Regions from separate parts of the Synechococcus sp. MU1611 genome, predicted to be linked through region 2. Evidence: predicted binding sites of a transcription regulator. Region 2 holds the regulator's gene; the other holds the start of a gene.

Region 1 (7,326 bases), on a different contig from region 2:
GTTTGTATTTCTGTCTTGAGCGCTGACACCATGCCGGTCACCGAAGGCGCTGCCCCTACCGACCAGGAGGTCGCGACTCCGTCCGCCGACGCGGCTGAAGGCGCCACCCAGGCAGCTGAAACCACTGAAAAGCCTGCAGCCAGCGAGGGTGAAGGCCGTCCTGTTCTGAAGGGTGCCGCCGCGGCTCTGGCCACGGCAACCATCGACGCCGATGGTGTTCCCTCCGGCTACACCCCTAAGGCCGACGAGGGCCGCTTCCTGCTGAAGATCCTCTGGCTTCCCGACAACGTGGCCCTTGCCGTTGATCAGATCGTCGGCGGTGGCCCCAGTCCCCTCACCTCCTACTTCTTCTGGCCCCGTGAGGATGCCTGGGAAAGCTTGAAGACCGAGCTGGAAGGGAAGAGCTGGATCACCGATAACGAGCGGGTTGAAGTGCTCAACCAAGCCACTGAGGTGATCAACTACTGGCAGGAGGAAGGCAAGGGCAAGAGCCTCGACGAGGCCAAGGTCAAGTTCCCCGACGTCACGTTCTGCGGTACCGCCTGAACCCTTTCTCCAGGTTGTTCATCCAAACCTGCCTTCGGGCAGGTTTTTTTGTGTCTGCCCGAAGGTAGGTGGTGATCCGGATGAACCATCAAAAAAGCCAGGAGCGTGAGCCCCTGGCGTATTGGAGTCAATCTGCGAAGCAGATGAATCAGTCGGGAGTTTTACTGGCTTGCAGGCGAGCCCTGGCTTCATTCAGCTGTTGCTGTGCCTTGAGCTTTTCCGGAGAAGCCGGTTGGCCTTCCATGCCAGCCACGACGGTTGAGGCTTTCTGGAAGGCGGCTTCGGCGGTACCGGCATCGATGGCGCTGCCCAGTTCGGCTTTGTTCACCAGAACGGTGACTTCGTCGGCATCGACTTCGGCGAAACCACCCATCAGAGCGATGGAGTTCCAGGCTCCGTTGGCACGAACCCGCAGAACACCGATGTCGATGGCGGTGAGCAGCGAAATGTGGCCGGGCAGGATGCCGAGTTGACCGGTGGTACTAGGCAGGATCACCTCGTCGGCGCTGCCATCAAAGACGTTCTGGTCTGTTGCCAGCACGCGGAGGGTGAGGGACATGAACCTTGGTTCGAAAAGAGAACGGACTGTCGAGAAACACGTGATTGGGGGTGTGAATCACACCCCCGCAAGGATCACTTGGTTTCGGCGGCGATCTTCTCGGCCTTGGCTTTCACTTCCTCGATGTTGCCCACCAGGTAGAAGGCGGCTTCGGGGAGGCTGTCCAGCTCGCCGGCGAGGATCTGGTTGAAACCGGCGATGGTGTCGTCCAGCTTCACGTACTTACCGGGCATGCCGGTAAAGATTTCAGCCACGAAGAAGGGCTGGGAGAGGAATTTCTCCACCTTGCGGGCACGATCCACGGTGCGACGGTCGTCTTCCGACAGTTCGTCGAGACCCAGAATCGCGATGATGTCCTGGAGTTCCTTGTAGCGCTGCAGGGTGGACTGCACTGCGCGTGCGGTGCGGTAGTGCTCGTCACCCACCACTGCTGGCTGCAGCATGGTGCTGGTGGAATCCAAAGGGTCCACAGCGGGGTAGATGCCTTTGGAGGCCAGGGCACGGTTCAGCACCGTGGTGGCATCGAGGTGAGCAAAGGTGGTCGCAGGAGCGGGGTCGGTCAGGTCGTCAGCAGGGACGTAAACCGCCTGAATCGAGGTGATGGATCCCTCAACGGTTGAGGCAACACGCTCTTGGAGAGCACCCACGTCGGTGCCGAGGGTGGGCTGGTAGCCCACAGCGGAAGGCATGCGGCCGAGAAGTGCGGACACTTCGGAACCGGCCTGCACGAATCGGAAGATGTTGTCGACGAACAGCAGAACGTCCTGCTTGTTCACGTCGCGGAAGTGCTCCGCCATGGTCAGAGCGGAGAGACCCACGCGCATCCGGGCGCCGGGGGGCTCGTTCATCTGGCCGTAGCAAAGGGCCACCTTCGACTTGGAAAGGTCGTCAGCGTTGATCACGCCAGACTCTTTGAATTCCTCATAGAGGTCGTTGCCTTCGCGGGTGCGCTCGCCCACGCCGCCAAAGACAGACACACCGCCATGCTCTTTGGCGATGTTGTTGATCAGCTCCTGAATCAGCACGGTTTTACCCACGCCGGCACCGCCGAACAGGCCCACCTTTCCGCCTTGGCGGTAAGGAGCCAGCAGATCGATCACCTTGATGCCGGTTTCGAAAACCTTGGGCTTTGTTTCCAGTTCGGTGAGGTTGGGCGCCTCGCGGTGGATGGGAGCAGTGGTTGTGGTGTTGACAGGTCCTTGCTCGTCAACGGGCTCGCCGAGAACGTTGAAGATTCTGCCCAGGGTGGCTTCGCCGACGGGCACTGAGATCGGTGCACCGGTGTCGACGGCTTCCATGCCGCGGACGAGTCCGTCGGTGCCACTCATGGCAACGGCGCGAACACGGTGGTCACCCAGCAGCTGTTGAACTTCAGCCGTCAGAGCGACGTCATCACCTGCGGGGTTTTTGCCCTCGATGCGCAGGGCGTTATAGATCTTGGGCAATTTCCCTGCGGGAAATTCCACGTCCAGAACCGGGCCGATCACCTGACGGATCACACCCTTGGTGCCAGCAGATGCAGGAGCAGAAGCGACCATAGGTAAGGAGAGTTGCGGGAACAGGCGCTACGCGCTCGGACCCATTCAGAGCGGCGCAACCATACCACTGTCAGTTCAACGCTCCCATCGGTTGGGTCGGCACAGCCTGCGGTTCGGACACCCGCACAGCTCTAGGACTAGAAAAGGGGCCGCCCGATTGCATACGTTGGCACTCATCGGCATCGAGTGCCAACTCGGTTCGATGCGTGGCGCATTGCGCCCTGTCCCTGCTCCTGCAAGTACCCATGGCTGCTGTTTCTCTCAGCGTCTCAACTGTTAAACCGCTCGGCGACCGCATCTTCATCAAGGTCTCCGAATCCGAAGAGAAGACCGCCGGCGGCATCCTTCTGCCCGATACCGCAAAGGAAAAGCCCCAAGTGGGTGAAGTGGTTCAAGTGGGCCCCGGCAAGCGCAACGACGATGGCAGCCGTCAGGCTCCCGAAGTCGGTGTGGGCGACAAGGTCCTCTACAGCAAGTACGCCGGCACCGACATCAAGCTCGGCAGCGATGAATACGTGCTGCTGTCCGAGAAAGACATCCTGGCTGTCGTCAACTGAGATCAGCTCTGCTGAGTTGCGGCTCAGCCATCCCTATTCATCATTCATCCTCTTCATTAGGAAACGCCTTCCATGGCAAAGCGCATCATTTACAACGAGAACGCCCGTCGCGCTCTCGAGAAAGGCATCGACATCCTGGCTGAAGCCGTTGCGGTGACCCTGGGTCCCAAGGGCCGCAACGTGGTGCTGGAGAAGAAGTTCGGTGCACCCCAGATCATCAATGACGGTGTCACCATCGCCAAGGAGATCGAGCTTGAAGATCACATCGAGAACACCGGTGTTGCTCTGATCCGCCAGGCCGCCTCGAAAACAAACGACGCTGCCGGTGACGGCACCACCACCGCCACCGTCCTGGCTCACGCCATGGTCAAGGCCGGTTTGCGCAACGTGGCCGCCGGTGCCAATGCGATCACTCTGAAAAAGGGCATCGACAAGGCCTCCGATTTCCTGGTAAGCAAGATCCAGGAAATGGCCAAGCCCATCGCTGACAGCAACGCCATCGCTCAGGTCGGCACCATCTCTGCCGGCAACGACGAAGAAGTCGGCAAGATGATTGCCGATGCCATGGACAAGGTTGGCAAGGAAGGTGTGATTTCCCTCGAAGAGGGCAAGTCCATGGAGACCGAGCTCGAGGTCACCGAGGGCATGCGTTTCGACAAGGGCTACATCTCCCCTTATTTCGCGACTGACACCGAGCGGATGGAAGCCGTCCTCGACGAGCCCTACATCCTGCTCACCGACAAGAAGATCGGCCTGGTTCAGGATCTCGTGCCTGTGCTGGAGCAGATCGCACGGACCGGCAAGCCTCTGCTGATCATTGCTGAGGACATCGAGAAGGAAGCTCTCGCCACCCTGGTGGTGAATCGTCTGCGGGGCGTGTTGAACGTTGCTGCTGTGAAGGCTCCTGGTTTCGGCGATCGCCGCAAGGCCATGTTGGAAGACATGGCTGTTCTGACCAATGGTCAGCTGATTACCGAGGACGCTGGCCTCAAGCTGGAGAACGCCAAGCTGGAGATGTTGGGCACCGCCCGCCGCATCACCATCAACAAAGACACCACCACCATCGTTGCCGAGGGCAACGAGGCGGCTGTCGGCGCCCGCTGCGAACAGATCAAGAAGCAGATGGACGAGACCGACTCCACCTACGACAAGGAGAAGCTGCAGGAGCGCCTGGCCAAACTGGCCGGTGGCGTCGCTGTGGTGAAGGTGGGTGCGGCCACCGAAACTGAGATGAAGGACAAGAAACTCCGTCTCGAGGACGCCATCAACGCCACCAAGGCGGCTGTTGAGGAAGGCATTGTTCCTGGTGGTGGCACCACCCTGGCTCACCTGGCTCCGGCCCTGGAGCAGTGGGCTGCCTCCAGCCTCTCTGGCGAGGAGCTGATTGGCGCCAACATCGTGGCTGCTGCTCTGACCGCTCCGCTGATGCGCATCGCTGAAAACGCAGGTGCCAACGGTGCTGTTGTGGCTGAGAACGTCAAGGCTCGCGCAGGTGCCGAGGGCTTCAACGCAGCTTCCGGCGAGTACGTCGACATGCTGGCTGCCGGCATCGTTGACCCCGCCAAGGTGACCCGCTCCGGTCTGCAGAATGCCGCATCGATTGCTGGCATGGTGTTGACCACTGAGTGCATCGTGGCTGACTTGCCTGAGAAGAAGGAAGCAGCTCCTGCCGGTGGCATGGGCGGCGGTGACTTCGACTATTGACGTCTGTGCGGGTGGTTCGCAAACCACCGAATCACCCACATCCCAGTCATATCAAGAGGTCCTGCGGGGCCTCTTTTTTTGACTCAGTCATTGCCTTGTCAGATCTAGACCCTTCAAGACATCGAACGGTTGGGGTGCGGTTTCAGCTGCAAGACATGAATGAGTAGGGGTGCAGAAGTGCGCGGGTTAATGTATTGATTCGTCTGGTTCTGTCGGGACAAATGCCACAGCGCCTTGGTGCCTTTGCCGCTCAGTTCGCCCCGGAGACGCTCCAGCGTTTTAAGGATCTCTGTCGACGCCAAGACAAGGCTTACTCCAAGGTATTGGAGCGTCTGGCGTTGTTGTACGTCGAAACGGATGGAGGAATTCTTTCTACAGCAGGGTCTGCGGCACCACCATCACAAGGCGTACAAAAAAGGCAAGTTCAAGTTGAATCACTGCAAAATAAATTGTTAGAAGATCTTTTGAAACGTGTTGAGATCCTCGAAAAGAAAGAAACCAAAATGTTGTATGAGTTGGATCGCGTTCATAAGGAACTTGCCTTCTTTGGATCAGGCCTGAAGGCACCAGGCCTTTGACTAACTTATTACTAAAGATCGGTGGTGATCGGCACTAGCCGTTCACTTAAATTCAACATGGTTATGATCATATTTATGACAACTTCTATGTGTATGCTGTAGCTAATTAATCCAGAACCTGATACATCTGCCTTCTTTCTTCTATCACTAGCAAACAAGTTTCCGACATCGCTCACGAGCGACTTGTCGACCAGTTTCACGGTTGTATTGTTGATTCCCATAGAAAAAACACAATGTTTCTCGTTGGAATGTAAAATACCTGGCTTTTTGCAAAATCGATGAGGAACTAGCTGGCCTGCACCAGCGTTTGCAATAAAAAAGTCAACAGACTGGCACCATTGAATTTTTTTTCGATAAGTTTGACCAACAAGGTTGACGATAGAAGCGTTTGAATAAGGCAATAGTTTATGCCTTATCGAATCGACAACCACAAGGTCTTGACCAATGGGAGTTGACTTGCTGCCCTTGATGGGCTGCCCATCAGTGTATTCATATTGCGTGAATCCATCAATTAAGAATACAAACGAATCGAACCATGGTTTTAGGTTTTCCACAAGAGTTGGTAGAAAGTCTTCTTGCTCGACCCATATTCTTTTTTGCCCAGAAATGCCAAACCAAAGGGTAAGAGTTCTTTTTTTACCCGTTAATTTTTTTAGCTTATTAATTGCTGTATTCCATCCATGGAGACCTTTTAAGCTGTCGTCATGGACAACTTTTTCCATTTCGTCGGTATATTTGTCAAGCTTCGTCCCCAATTGAGTTGATCCAATGACCAATGGGAACATAGAAAATGTAGGCTGATCTGTTGTTGAAGGCGTTCTCCTTTTTAGACTTTTTGGGATAAAAAATGAATTATTGCTAATAATTGGCTTTTTAGTTTTTAAATGCACCAGCCACTTGAGTTGGTCGTAGAAGTGATGATATGGTCTTAATTGATCAAGTAAGTACCCAGAAAATATCGCTTGCTCTGCCCAGCTTTGCGTTAGGCCAGCTTTATTATAGTTTTTGATAACTCTATTGATGTGGTTTAGTATTTGATTGTCATTGGGCGAAGATTTGTGCTTGCCTGAATGTGTTTCTGAAAAAATAGCATCAACGAACGAAGTAGATTGACACAATATCCAACGGTGCCGATTGGTTGAGTCATGAAAGAAAATAAAGTTGCACATTCCATGACGCATGCTTTTAACTGGGAATGTGTCCACAGCATCTATAAAAGGATGAGGTAAGTGCAATATGCCTTCACATGTGTCAATCCCTTTAACTATTTCGAGGATTATTTCGACTTCTTGGTTTTCAATTGAACTGATTATTTTTTTCCATAGTGGACTGCAGACTTCTTCTGCAAGAGAGCTTGATAGTTTTGGTGGGATGAAAAAATTGTATTTCTCTGGCTTTTTTGAGTTTAATTTTTTTTTCATTTAAGCACCTTGCTCTCGTTTCAAATTATACATCCTTGCTATTCATTGAGTGCGCTCAATGTGCAATGTTGTTGGTAGCAGCTCTTGGCTGGGGAATTTTATATTGATACTGACATCAGTTGTCAAGATGAGAGCCTGGGTATAAGCCTGTTTTGTATCTCTTGATTTGATAATTGGTGACTGGCTTGGATCGTTTCTAAGTTAAGTTTGGATTCCTCTATTTTGGTGGTATTTTCTTTCCAGTGATTTTCGTGGAATATATTTTCTCTGTATGTCGTGGTCGAGCTTTATCGACTCGCGGTTTAAAGCTTTGAAAGTTCTGTCCTCGCGCGTTCCAATAGTTTTCCTAATTTTAATCCTTGGGGTCGATTCTCTTTGGCGACTTCCAAAAGTTCAACCTCCGTGGTTTTCGAAACTTTCCCC
Region 2 (7,326 bases):
AGCGAGTTGGTCATCATCACCACGGCAAGCACTGCTAAAGCAAGGGGGATCTCGTAGCTGATCGACTGCGCTGCTGCCCTTAGGCCGCCAAGAAGCGAATACTTGTTATTGGAGGCATAACCGCTCATCAGCAGACCGATGGGCTGAATACTGCTGAAGGCGATCCAAAGAAAGATCCCAACGCCAACGTTGCTAATCAGCAGGTTCTGGCCAAAGGGGATGATCAGCCAGGAAATGATCACCGGCACCACCACCAGCACCGGGCCGAGGGTGAACAGCAGGCTGTCGGCCCGCGCCGGAATGATGTCTTCCTTGACCAACAGCTTGAGGCCGTCCGCCAGAGGCTGAAGCACGCCCAGGGCACCGGCATATTCCGGACCGATCCGCTGCTGAACGGCGGCGGAAATCTTGCGTTCCAACCAAACCGACACGAGAACACCCACCACTGCAGCCACCAGGACCAGCAGCATCGGCAGCGGCAGCCAGAGCAGTCTCGCCACTTCTGGAGAGAGGCCTAAGCCTTGCAGCGCCTGGCTAAAGCTCAATTCCAGGTCAAGTCCCGGACTCACCATGGTGTCGACGGAAGTGGGTGCAACTTAGGCGGCCGGAGCCGAAACTCGCTCCTCGATGGGCATCCAGGAGCGTGGCTGTGACCCGGAATAGATCTGCGAGGGCCGAAAAATCCGGTTCGCCCCCAGCTGCTCACGCCAATGGGCCAGCCATCCGGCGACCCTGGCGATCGCGAAGACAGGCGTGAACAGATCCCTGGGAATACCGAGCTTGCGGTAAACGAGCCCGGAATAGAAATCCACGTTGGGATAAATGCCTTTCGGGCCGAGCCGGGATTCCGCTTCCTGCTCAATCGCCCGGGCCACGTCGTAGAGGTCGTCATGGCCAAAGCTGTCAAACATCTCCTCAACCAGCGACTGAAGGATCACAGCGCGGGGATCTTTGACCTTGTACTCGCGGTGGCCGAAACCCATAACCTTCCGCTTGGACGCAACGGCATCGTCGAGGAAGGCACCGGCGTTCTCGGGGCTTCCCACTTGCTCCAGCATGGCGAGAACATCTTCATTGGCGCCGCCGTGGAGCGGCCCCGCCAGGGTGCCGACGGCCGAGGCCACCACGGCATAGGGATCCGTCAGGGTGCTGGCGGTGACACGGGCACTAAAGGTGCTCGCATTGAGGCTGTGCTCGGCATGAAGCATCAAACAGCGATCAAAAATGCGCGCCGCCAGGGGATCAGGCTCCCGCTCCGTGAGCATGTACAGGAAATTGGCGGAGTAGGCCAGATCATCCCGAGGCTGAATCGGATCTTGGCCTTTGCGAATCAGCTGAAACGCCGCCACCATCGTCGGGATCTTGGCAATCAGCCGCACCACCGCGTCATAGATGTATTGCGGGTCGTCAATGGCCCGGCGGGAATAAAACAGGCCGAGGGATGCTGCACTTGATTGCAGGGCATCCATCGGATGGCCGCTGGCCGGGAAGCACTTCATCATGTCCCGCACCCGGAAGCTGACACGCCGGTGCATCTGCACCGCGTGCTCAAACTGCGCCAACTGATCGCGGCTCGGCAGCTCTCCCCAGATCAGCAGGTAGGCCGTCTCCAGAAAGCTGCTGTTGGCTGCCAGATCCTGCATCGGGTAGCCGCGATAGGTGAGCAGCCCCTGGTCTCCATCGATATCGCAGATGCCCGACTGGGTCGCCGGAACACCGTCGAGGCCTGGCCGCAGTTCGATCCCGGTCCGCGCATGGCGCAGGTCTCCTGTCTGCTGCTGGGCCACCACCTGATTGCCTCTATCAGCAACCTAAATCTTCAATCAACAGTGCCGGGCGAAGCAAGGCCTGCAACTGCCACTGGCCCGCCGAACAATGCAGCTGGATCACGCCGGCTTTCTTCAACAGCAGGCCACCAGGGGGACACCCCAGAAGCATGCAGGCCAGGTCTCCAAGATCCGGCTCATGGCCCACCAGGCCGAGCCGTCCATCGACCGAGCTCAGCAGCGTTTCAAGGGCCCCTCCTGGCTTGAGGCGTTCGTCCACCACAAGGCGTGAGGCGAGCCCCGCCTCTAGGGCCAGTTCCGCCGTTTGCAGTGCCCTGCGGTAAGGACTGGACAACAGGCGATCGAGCCTCAGCCCCCGTCGCACCAAGGCTGCCATCACCAGTTGCGTGCGCTGACGCCCGGCCGCGGTGAGGGGGCGATCCGGATGATCCCGCCCCGCCTGGCGGGGTTCTGCGATGCCATGCCGCAGCAGAACCAGTTCAGCCGAGTTCGAGGCGGGCATGCAAAGGAATCTCGGTACCGCCCTGCTCCAGACGATCAGCGTCGACGGCGAACGCCAGACCCCTGACCTGGTCCTGCAAGGGCCGCCCTGCCATCACCTGCAGCAGCCCCCACGGCCGCCATTGACCCAACAGTGATCGAGCCGGGGCATCCGCCAAAAGAAGAGCCTGCACGGGCTGGGAGGCCGATACGAGCTCCTGCCACTGGTTCACGAGAGGCTGAAGGGCACGTCCGTTCTGACGCTGCGCCAGAGCCATCAACGACTCACCCCACCAGTTCAGAGAGGACGAGCTGACCTGAGCCACAGCCAGCTGGGCATCCACTCCAGGCTGGCGTCCCCGCTGGCGAACAAGACGCGTCCACACACTCAAGACCTCACCATCTCCGTCCAGCTCAGACCGGGTCAGGCCTTGCTCCTGCAGACGTGCATCCACCGCATCCCTGGCGGGACTTTGAGAGCGCGTGGCCAAGAGCCAGCCCTCGGACTGGTCTTGCCAGAGAAGAGGGCCTTCATCGGACTGAACAACAGCATCTGCAGCCGGCTGGTCCCGCAACTGCTGCGCGAGAACCGGGCCGAACCACTGGGCCAGCGGATGGCTTTCGCCCGGATCCAACAGACGTGCTGGACTTTGCAGCTGCGCCAGCCAACGGCCATGTCCACCAGCCGAGGCGGTCAGATCCGTCAGGTCAGGCCATGGGGCGGAAGCAATGGCTTGCTGGAACCCGAGCCGCCCATCCACCGCAAGGGTCGAACCCTCCGGCCGAAGCGAAGCCACAAGCCCGTTCAGATCCTCGCGTTGGGCTACCACCTCAGGAAACTGCAACCAATGCTGAAGGGCGTGTGGCGATGCCGTCAGCAGCGCCACACCCTGACCGAGATCAGCGACCTGACGCTGCAGACGTTCATCCCCCAGCTGATGCTGATCCGGAAGCTGAGAGACATCGAGGGCCTGCTCCAGCACGCCCCGGCCTGAGGCCACCAAGAGCAGGTCGTCATCAATCAAGGCCGTGGCCAGAGGTTGGGGGTCATGCCCCACCAAGGCCCCCTGGCCGCTGATCACACCGATGCCGCGGTAACTGCTGATCTGCAGATCGGTGCCCGCCAGGCTGCGGGTCTGCCAGAACCGTTGCAAGAAACGCCTGGCGCCATCGTCATCCCGACTGGTCAAGGCCAGAACCCAGCCGGCGTTGGAGGCGCCATCGGTGAGGGTGAGGCTGACTTCCTCACCAAGCCAGGGCTCCAGCTCAAGACCGAACTGCAGGCCCGCCAAGGCGAAGACCCCCTCACGCCACTGCCGTGCACCATCGCGGGCATCGCGGCGTTCCGATGCAGGGGCGACGGCCTGGGCATAGGCGGGCAGACGTCTGGGATCGGCCAGCCAGTGCAGGGATAAATCGGCATCCCTCGGCACAAAGCGAGCCGCCCGGGGCAGACGCAAAGGCTGCTCAGCCAGATGAAGGGGGCTCTGGCGATCCATGGTCCAAAGCAGACCAGCAGCCAGAAGAAGCAGCGACAGCAGCACAGCGCCGGCAGCGCTGAGGAAGGGGCGGGCCTTCATGGGCCGGCGTTCTCGGATCCCTTCATCTTTGTCCATCAACGCAGAATGGCGCCATGGGCCAATCCCAACCACAACCAATCCAAGCCTCCGAATTGCAGCAGTGGCTGCAAAGTGAGCAGCCTTCACCCCAGCTGGTGGATGTGCGTGAGGCGGCTGAGCTCGCGATCGCACCTTTCCCCGGCGCAGTTCTGCACCGACCCCTAAGCCAATCCAATGAATGGCTCACGACGCTGCAAGCTGACCTCAAACCCGATCAAGCGGTGGTGGTGGTTTGCCATGCAGGCGTTCGCAGCTACCACTTCGGCCTGTGGCTGCTGGACCAGCCCTGGGGCCTCGAGGTATGGAACCTTGAGGGAGGAATTGATGCCTGGAGCCTGCAGGTGGATCCCAGCGTTCCCCGCTACTGATGAGCAAGCCCCTGTCCCTTCGGCAAGAACAGGTGCTTCAGGCGACGGTGCACCATTACGTCGACACCATGGAACCGGTGGGAAGCCGCACCCTGGTGCAACGCTTCGGCATCCCAGCCAGCTCAGCCACCGTTCGCTCCGCCATGGGGGCTCTAGAACGTCGTGGTCTGCTGCATCAACCGCACACCTCAGCCGGACGCATTCCCAGTCCGATGGGATACCGGCACTACGTGAATGCGCTGCTGCCTGAACCAGGCGTTGCCGTTCAGCACCTGGAACGGGAGCTGACGGGCCTAAGCCTGCGCTGGGCGGGTCTCGATGACCTGCTGATGCATCTGGCGCGGCGACTAACGGATTTCACCGGCCTGATGAGCCTGATCACCCAACCGCAGCAGGAGAACCGCCAACTGGAGACGATCCGTCTGGTGCCGAGTGGTGATCGACTGCTGGTGATGCTGGTGGAAGCCAATGGCAGCGCCAGCCATCTCAACCTGCGCCTGCCGCACGGCGCCGAAGCCGAACTCACCGCAATGGAACGCTGGGCGTCGGCGCAGCTCGAAGAGGGCGAGCTGAACTGGGAGGCACTGCCCAGGCAGTTGCAACGCAGCGGCGCTGTGCTGCGCAGCGCCCTCGACCAGCCCACTCCCACCAACAACCCCACGTCTGTAGTGGTGCATGGCCTCTCAAGGCTGGTGAGCGAACCGGAATTTGAAAGCACGGCAAGCCTTCGACCGCTGCTGGAACTGATCGACGAAGAACCCTGCACCTTGATAAGTCGCGGTGCATCCGCACGGGTGTGGATCGGCGGCGAGCATCCGCAGCCTGCGTTGGAGGCGTGTGCGGTGGTTCAAGCCCCCTATCGCTGCAACGAGGGGCTCGGGCACGTGGCCCTCGTAGGTCCCATGCGCATGGCCTACGCCACGGCACGCGCTGCGGTGCAGTGCGTAGCCCGACATCTTGAGTTGCTGCTGGCTTGATACCTGAGCTCTAAAGCTGATCCCCCAGCTTCTCGGCCACGGTGTTGACGTCCTTGTCGCCTCGGCCGGAGCAATTGATCACCACTTCAGTGCCCTCGGCCAGGGTTGGGCAGAGCTGCTCCAGCCAAGCGAAGGCGTGAGCGGTTTCCAGGGCCGGAATGATTCCCTCCAGCTCACTCACCAACCGCAGGGCATCCAGGGCCTGCTGATCGGTGACGGCCGCATATTCCGCCCGGCCGATTTCACGCAGGTAGCTGTGCTCAGGGCCGACACCGGGATAGTCGAGACCAGCCGAGATGGAGTGGGCCTCCATCACCTGGCCGTCGCCGTCCTGCAGCAACAGGCTCATGGCGCCATGGAGAACGCCGGCACGGCCTTCGGTGATCGTTGCGGCGTGGCGGCCTGTCGCCACGCCATCGCCGGCGGCCTCAACGCCGATCAGGCGAACAGAGGTGTCCTGAACGAAGGGGTGGAACAGACCCATGGCATTGGAGCCACCACCCACACAGGCCATCAACACATCCGGCAGCCGTCCGAAGGCCTCCTGACACTGCTGCTTGGACTCTTCACCAATCACCGCGTGGAAATCCCGCACCAACATTGGATAGGGATGCGGGCCAGCGACGGAGCCCAGGATGTAGTGGGTGGACTCGACGTTGGTCACCCAGTCGCGGATGGCTTCACTGGTGGCGTCCTTAAGGGTGGCGGTGCCCGCCGTCACCGGTTGGACCGTGGCGCCCAGCAAGCGCATGCGAAACACATTGAGGGCCTGGCGGCGCATGTCTTCCGCACCCATGTAGATCACGCACTCGAGGCCGAAGCGGGCACAAACCGTGGCCGTAGCGACGCCGTGCTGGCCCGCACCGGTCTCAGCAATGATTCGCTTCTTGCCCATGCGCAGCGCCAGCAGGGCCTGCCCCAGAGCGTTGTTGATCTTGTGCGCACCGGTGTGGTTGAGATCTTCTCGCTTCAGCCAGATGCGGGGACCACCGTCGGAGCGGCGGTAATGAGCAGTAAGACGCTCAGCTTCGTAGAGCGGTGTCGCCCGACCGACGTAGTTCTTCAGCAGGCGGTTGAGCTCAGCAGTGAAGGCCGGATCATTCCAGGCCTGGGCGGCCGCCTGCTCCAACTCCGCCAAAGCCGGCATCAGGGTTTCAGGCACGTACTGCCCCCCGAATCGGCCAAAGCGACCATGGGCGCCGGGACGAACCGCCGGCTGCAAGCTGGAGGGATCCGGAGTGCTGGCGTTGGGCAAAGTGCTGGTCACGGATCGACGTTGGAGCGTCGGCTCAGCGTAAGCAGGCGATCACACGGTGCCGTGGGTCGCAGGCACGGATGCTGGGATTCCGGAACCCGGCCTCCTGCAGCGCTGCGGGCAGATCCAGGGCGAAGTACTGCTCAATGAAGGGCTCTGTGCTCTTGAGCAACGTGGCCACCGGCGCCGGCAAGCGCTGCAGCACGGACGAGCCAGGGTCCTGATCCACCATCAGCAGAACACCACCAGGCCGCAGCAACCGGGCCGCTTCGGCCAGGACAGCACGGGTCGCCCCCTGGGGAAGCTCATGGCAGACGAACTGCAGGCTGACCAGATCGACTGAACCCGAGGCCAGCCCGGTGGCTTCGGCGGCGGCATGTCGCCAGTCATGCACAAGGCCCTGGGGGTCACGCACGCGGGCCACCGACAGCATCTCTGGCGACAAATCCAGGCCGATCAGCGTCGGAGTGTGCACAGAGCTGGCTGCGGCACGGGCGTTCAGCCAGCGGGCCAGGGCCTGGGTGCTCACCCCGACGGAACAGCCCAGATCCACGACACGGTCGATCGTTGCGGGGAGCAACGGTTCTGCCACAGCATGGATGGCATCGCGGAGTCGTGCCTGAGCCTCGGCAGGCTTCAGCGGCTCCTCCGGCCAAACCCGCAAGGCCATGGCATCGGTGGCCTGCTCTGCTTCAGCGGCAGCCTGCCAGCAGAGGTTGCCCTGCTCATAGGCATGGAATCGAGATAGGTAATAGGCCGGCGGGGTGAGACCTGCCGTAGTGCTGGCAGCCAGCAACGGTGCTGCCGCCTGCTGCAGCTCCTTGCGTCGGGCCCGCCAAG

Evidence for each region. Region 2 encodes HrcA, which represses chaperone genes, less so after heat shock. Its sites were predicted from a motif close to TTAGCACTCNNNNNNNNNGAGTGCTAA; they were not measured.
Region 1: groES (co-chaperone GroES) is a predicted target of HrcA. The motif match lies at 2,810-2,836, and genes of this name have one in related genera.

What each region holds. Positions count from the first base shown of each region.
Region 1 is NZ_VTLC01000006.1:46,560-53,885, reverse strand. It holds gene FZZ92_RS11460 (30S ribosomal protein PSRP-3) at 31-546, shown strand; gene atpC (ATP synthase F1 subunit epsilon) at 695-1,105, opposite strand; gene atpD (F0F1 ATP synthase subunit beta) at 1,180-2,643, opposite strand; gene groES (co-chaperone GroES) at 2,889-3,200, shown strand; gene groL (chaperonin GroEL) at 3,273-4,904, shown strand; gene FZZ92_RS11435 (hypothetical protein) at 5,126-5,482, shown strand; gene FZZ92_RS11430 (hypothetical protein) at 5,494-6,903, opposite strand; gene FZZ92_RS11425 (hypothetical protein) at 7,206-7,326, opposite strand, start outside.
Region 2 is NZ_VTLC01000002.1:82,970-90,295, forward strand. It holds gene nuoH (NADH-quinone oxidoreductase subunit NuoH) at 1-569, opposite strand, end outside; gene FZZ92_RS04920 (citrate synthase) at 597-1,787, opposite strand; gene FZZ92_RS04925 (histidine phosphatase family protein) at 1,804-2,289, opposite strand; gene FZZ92_RS04930 (DUF3352 domain-containing protein) at 2,267-3,883, opposite strand; gene FZZ92_RS04935 (rhodanese-like domain-containing protein) at 3,901-4,254, shown strand; gene FZZ92_RS04940 (heat-inducible transcriptional repressor HrcA) at 4,254-5,231, shown strand; gene trpB (tryptophan synthase subunit beta) at 5,242-6,498, opposite strand; gene FZZ92_RS04950 (class I SAM-dependent methyltransferase) at 6,521-7,326, opposite strand, start outside.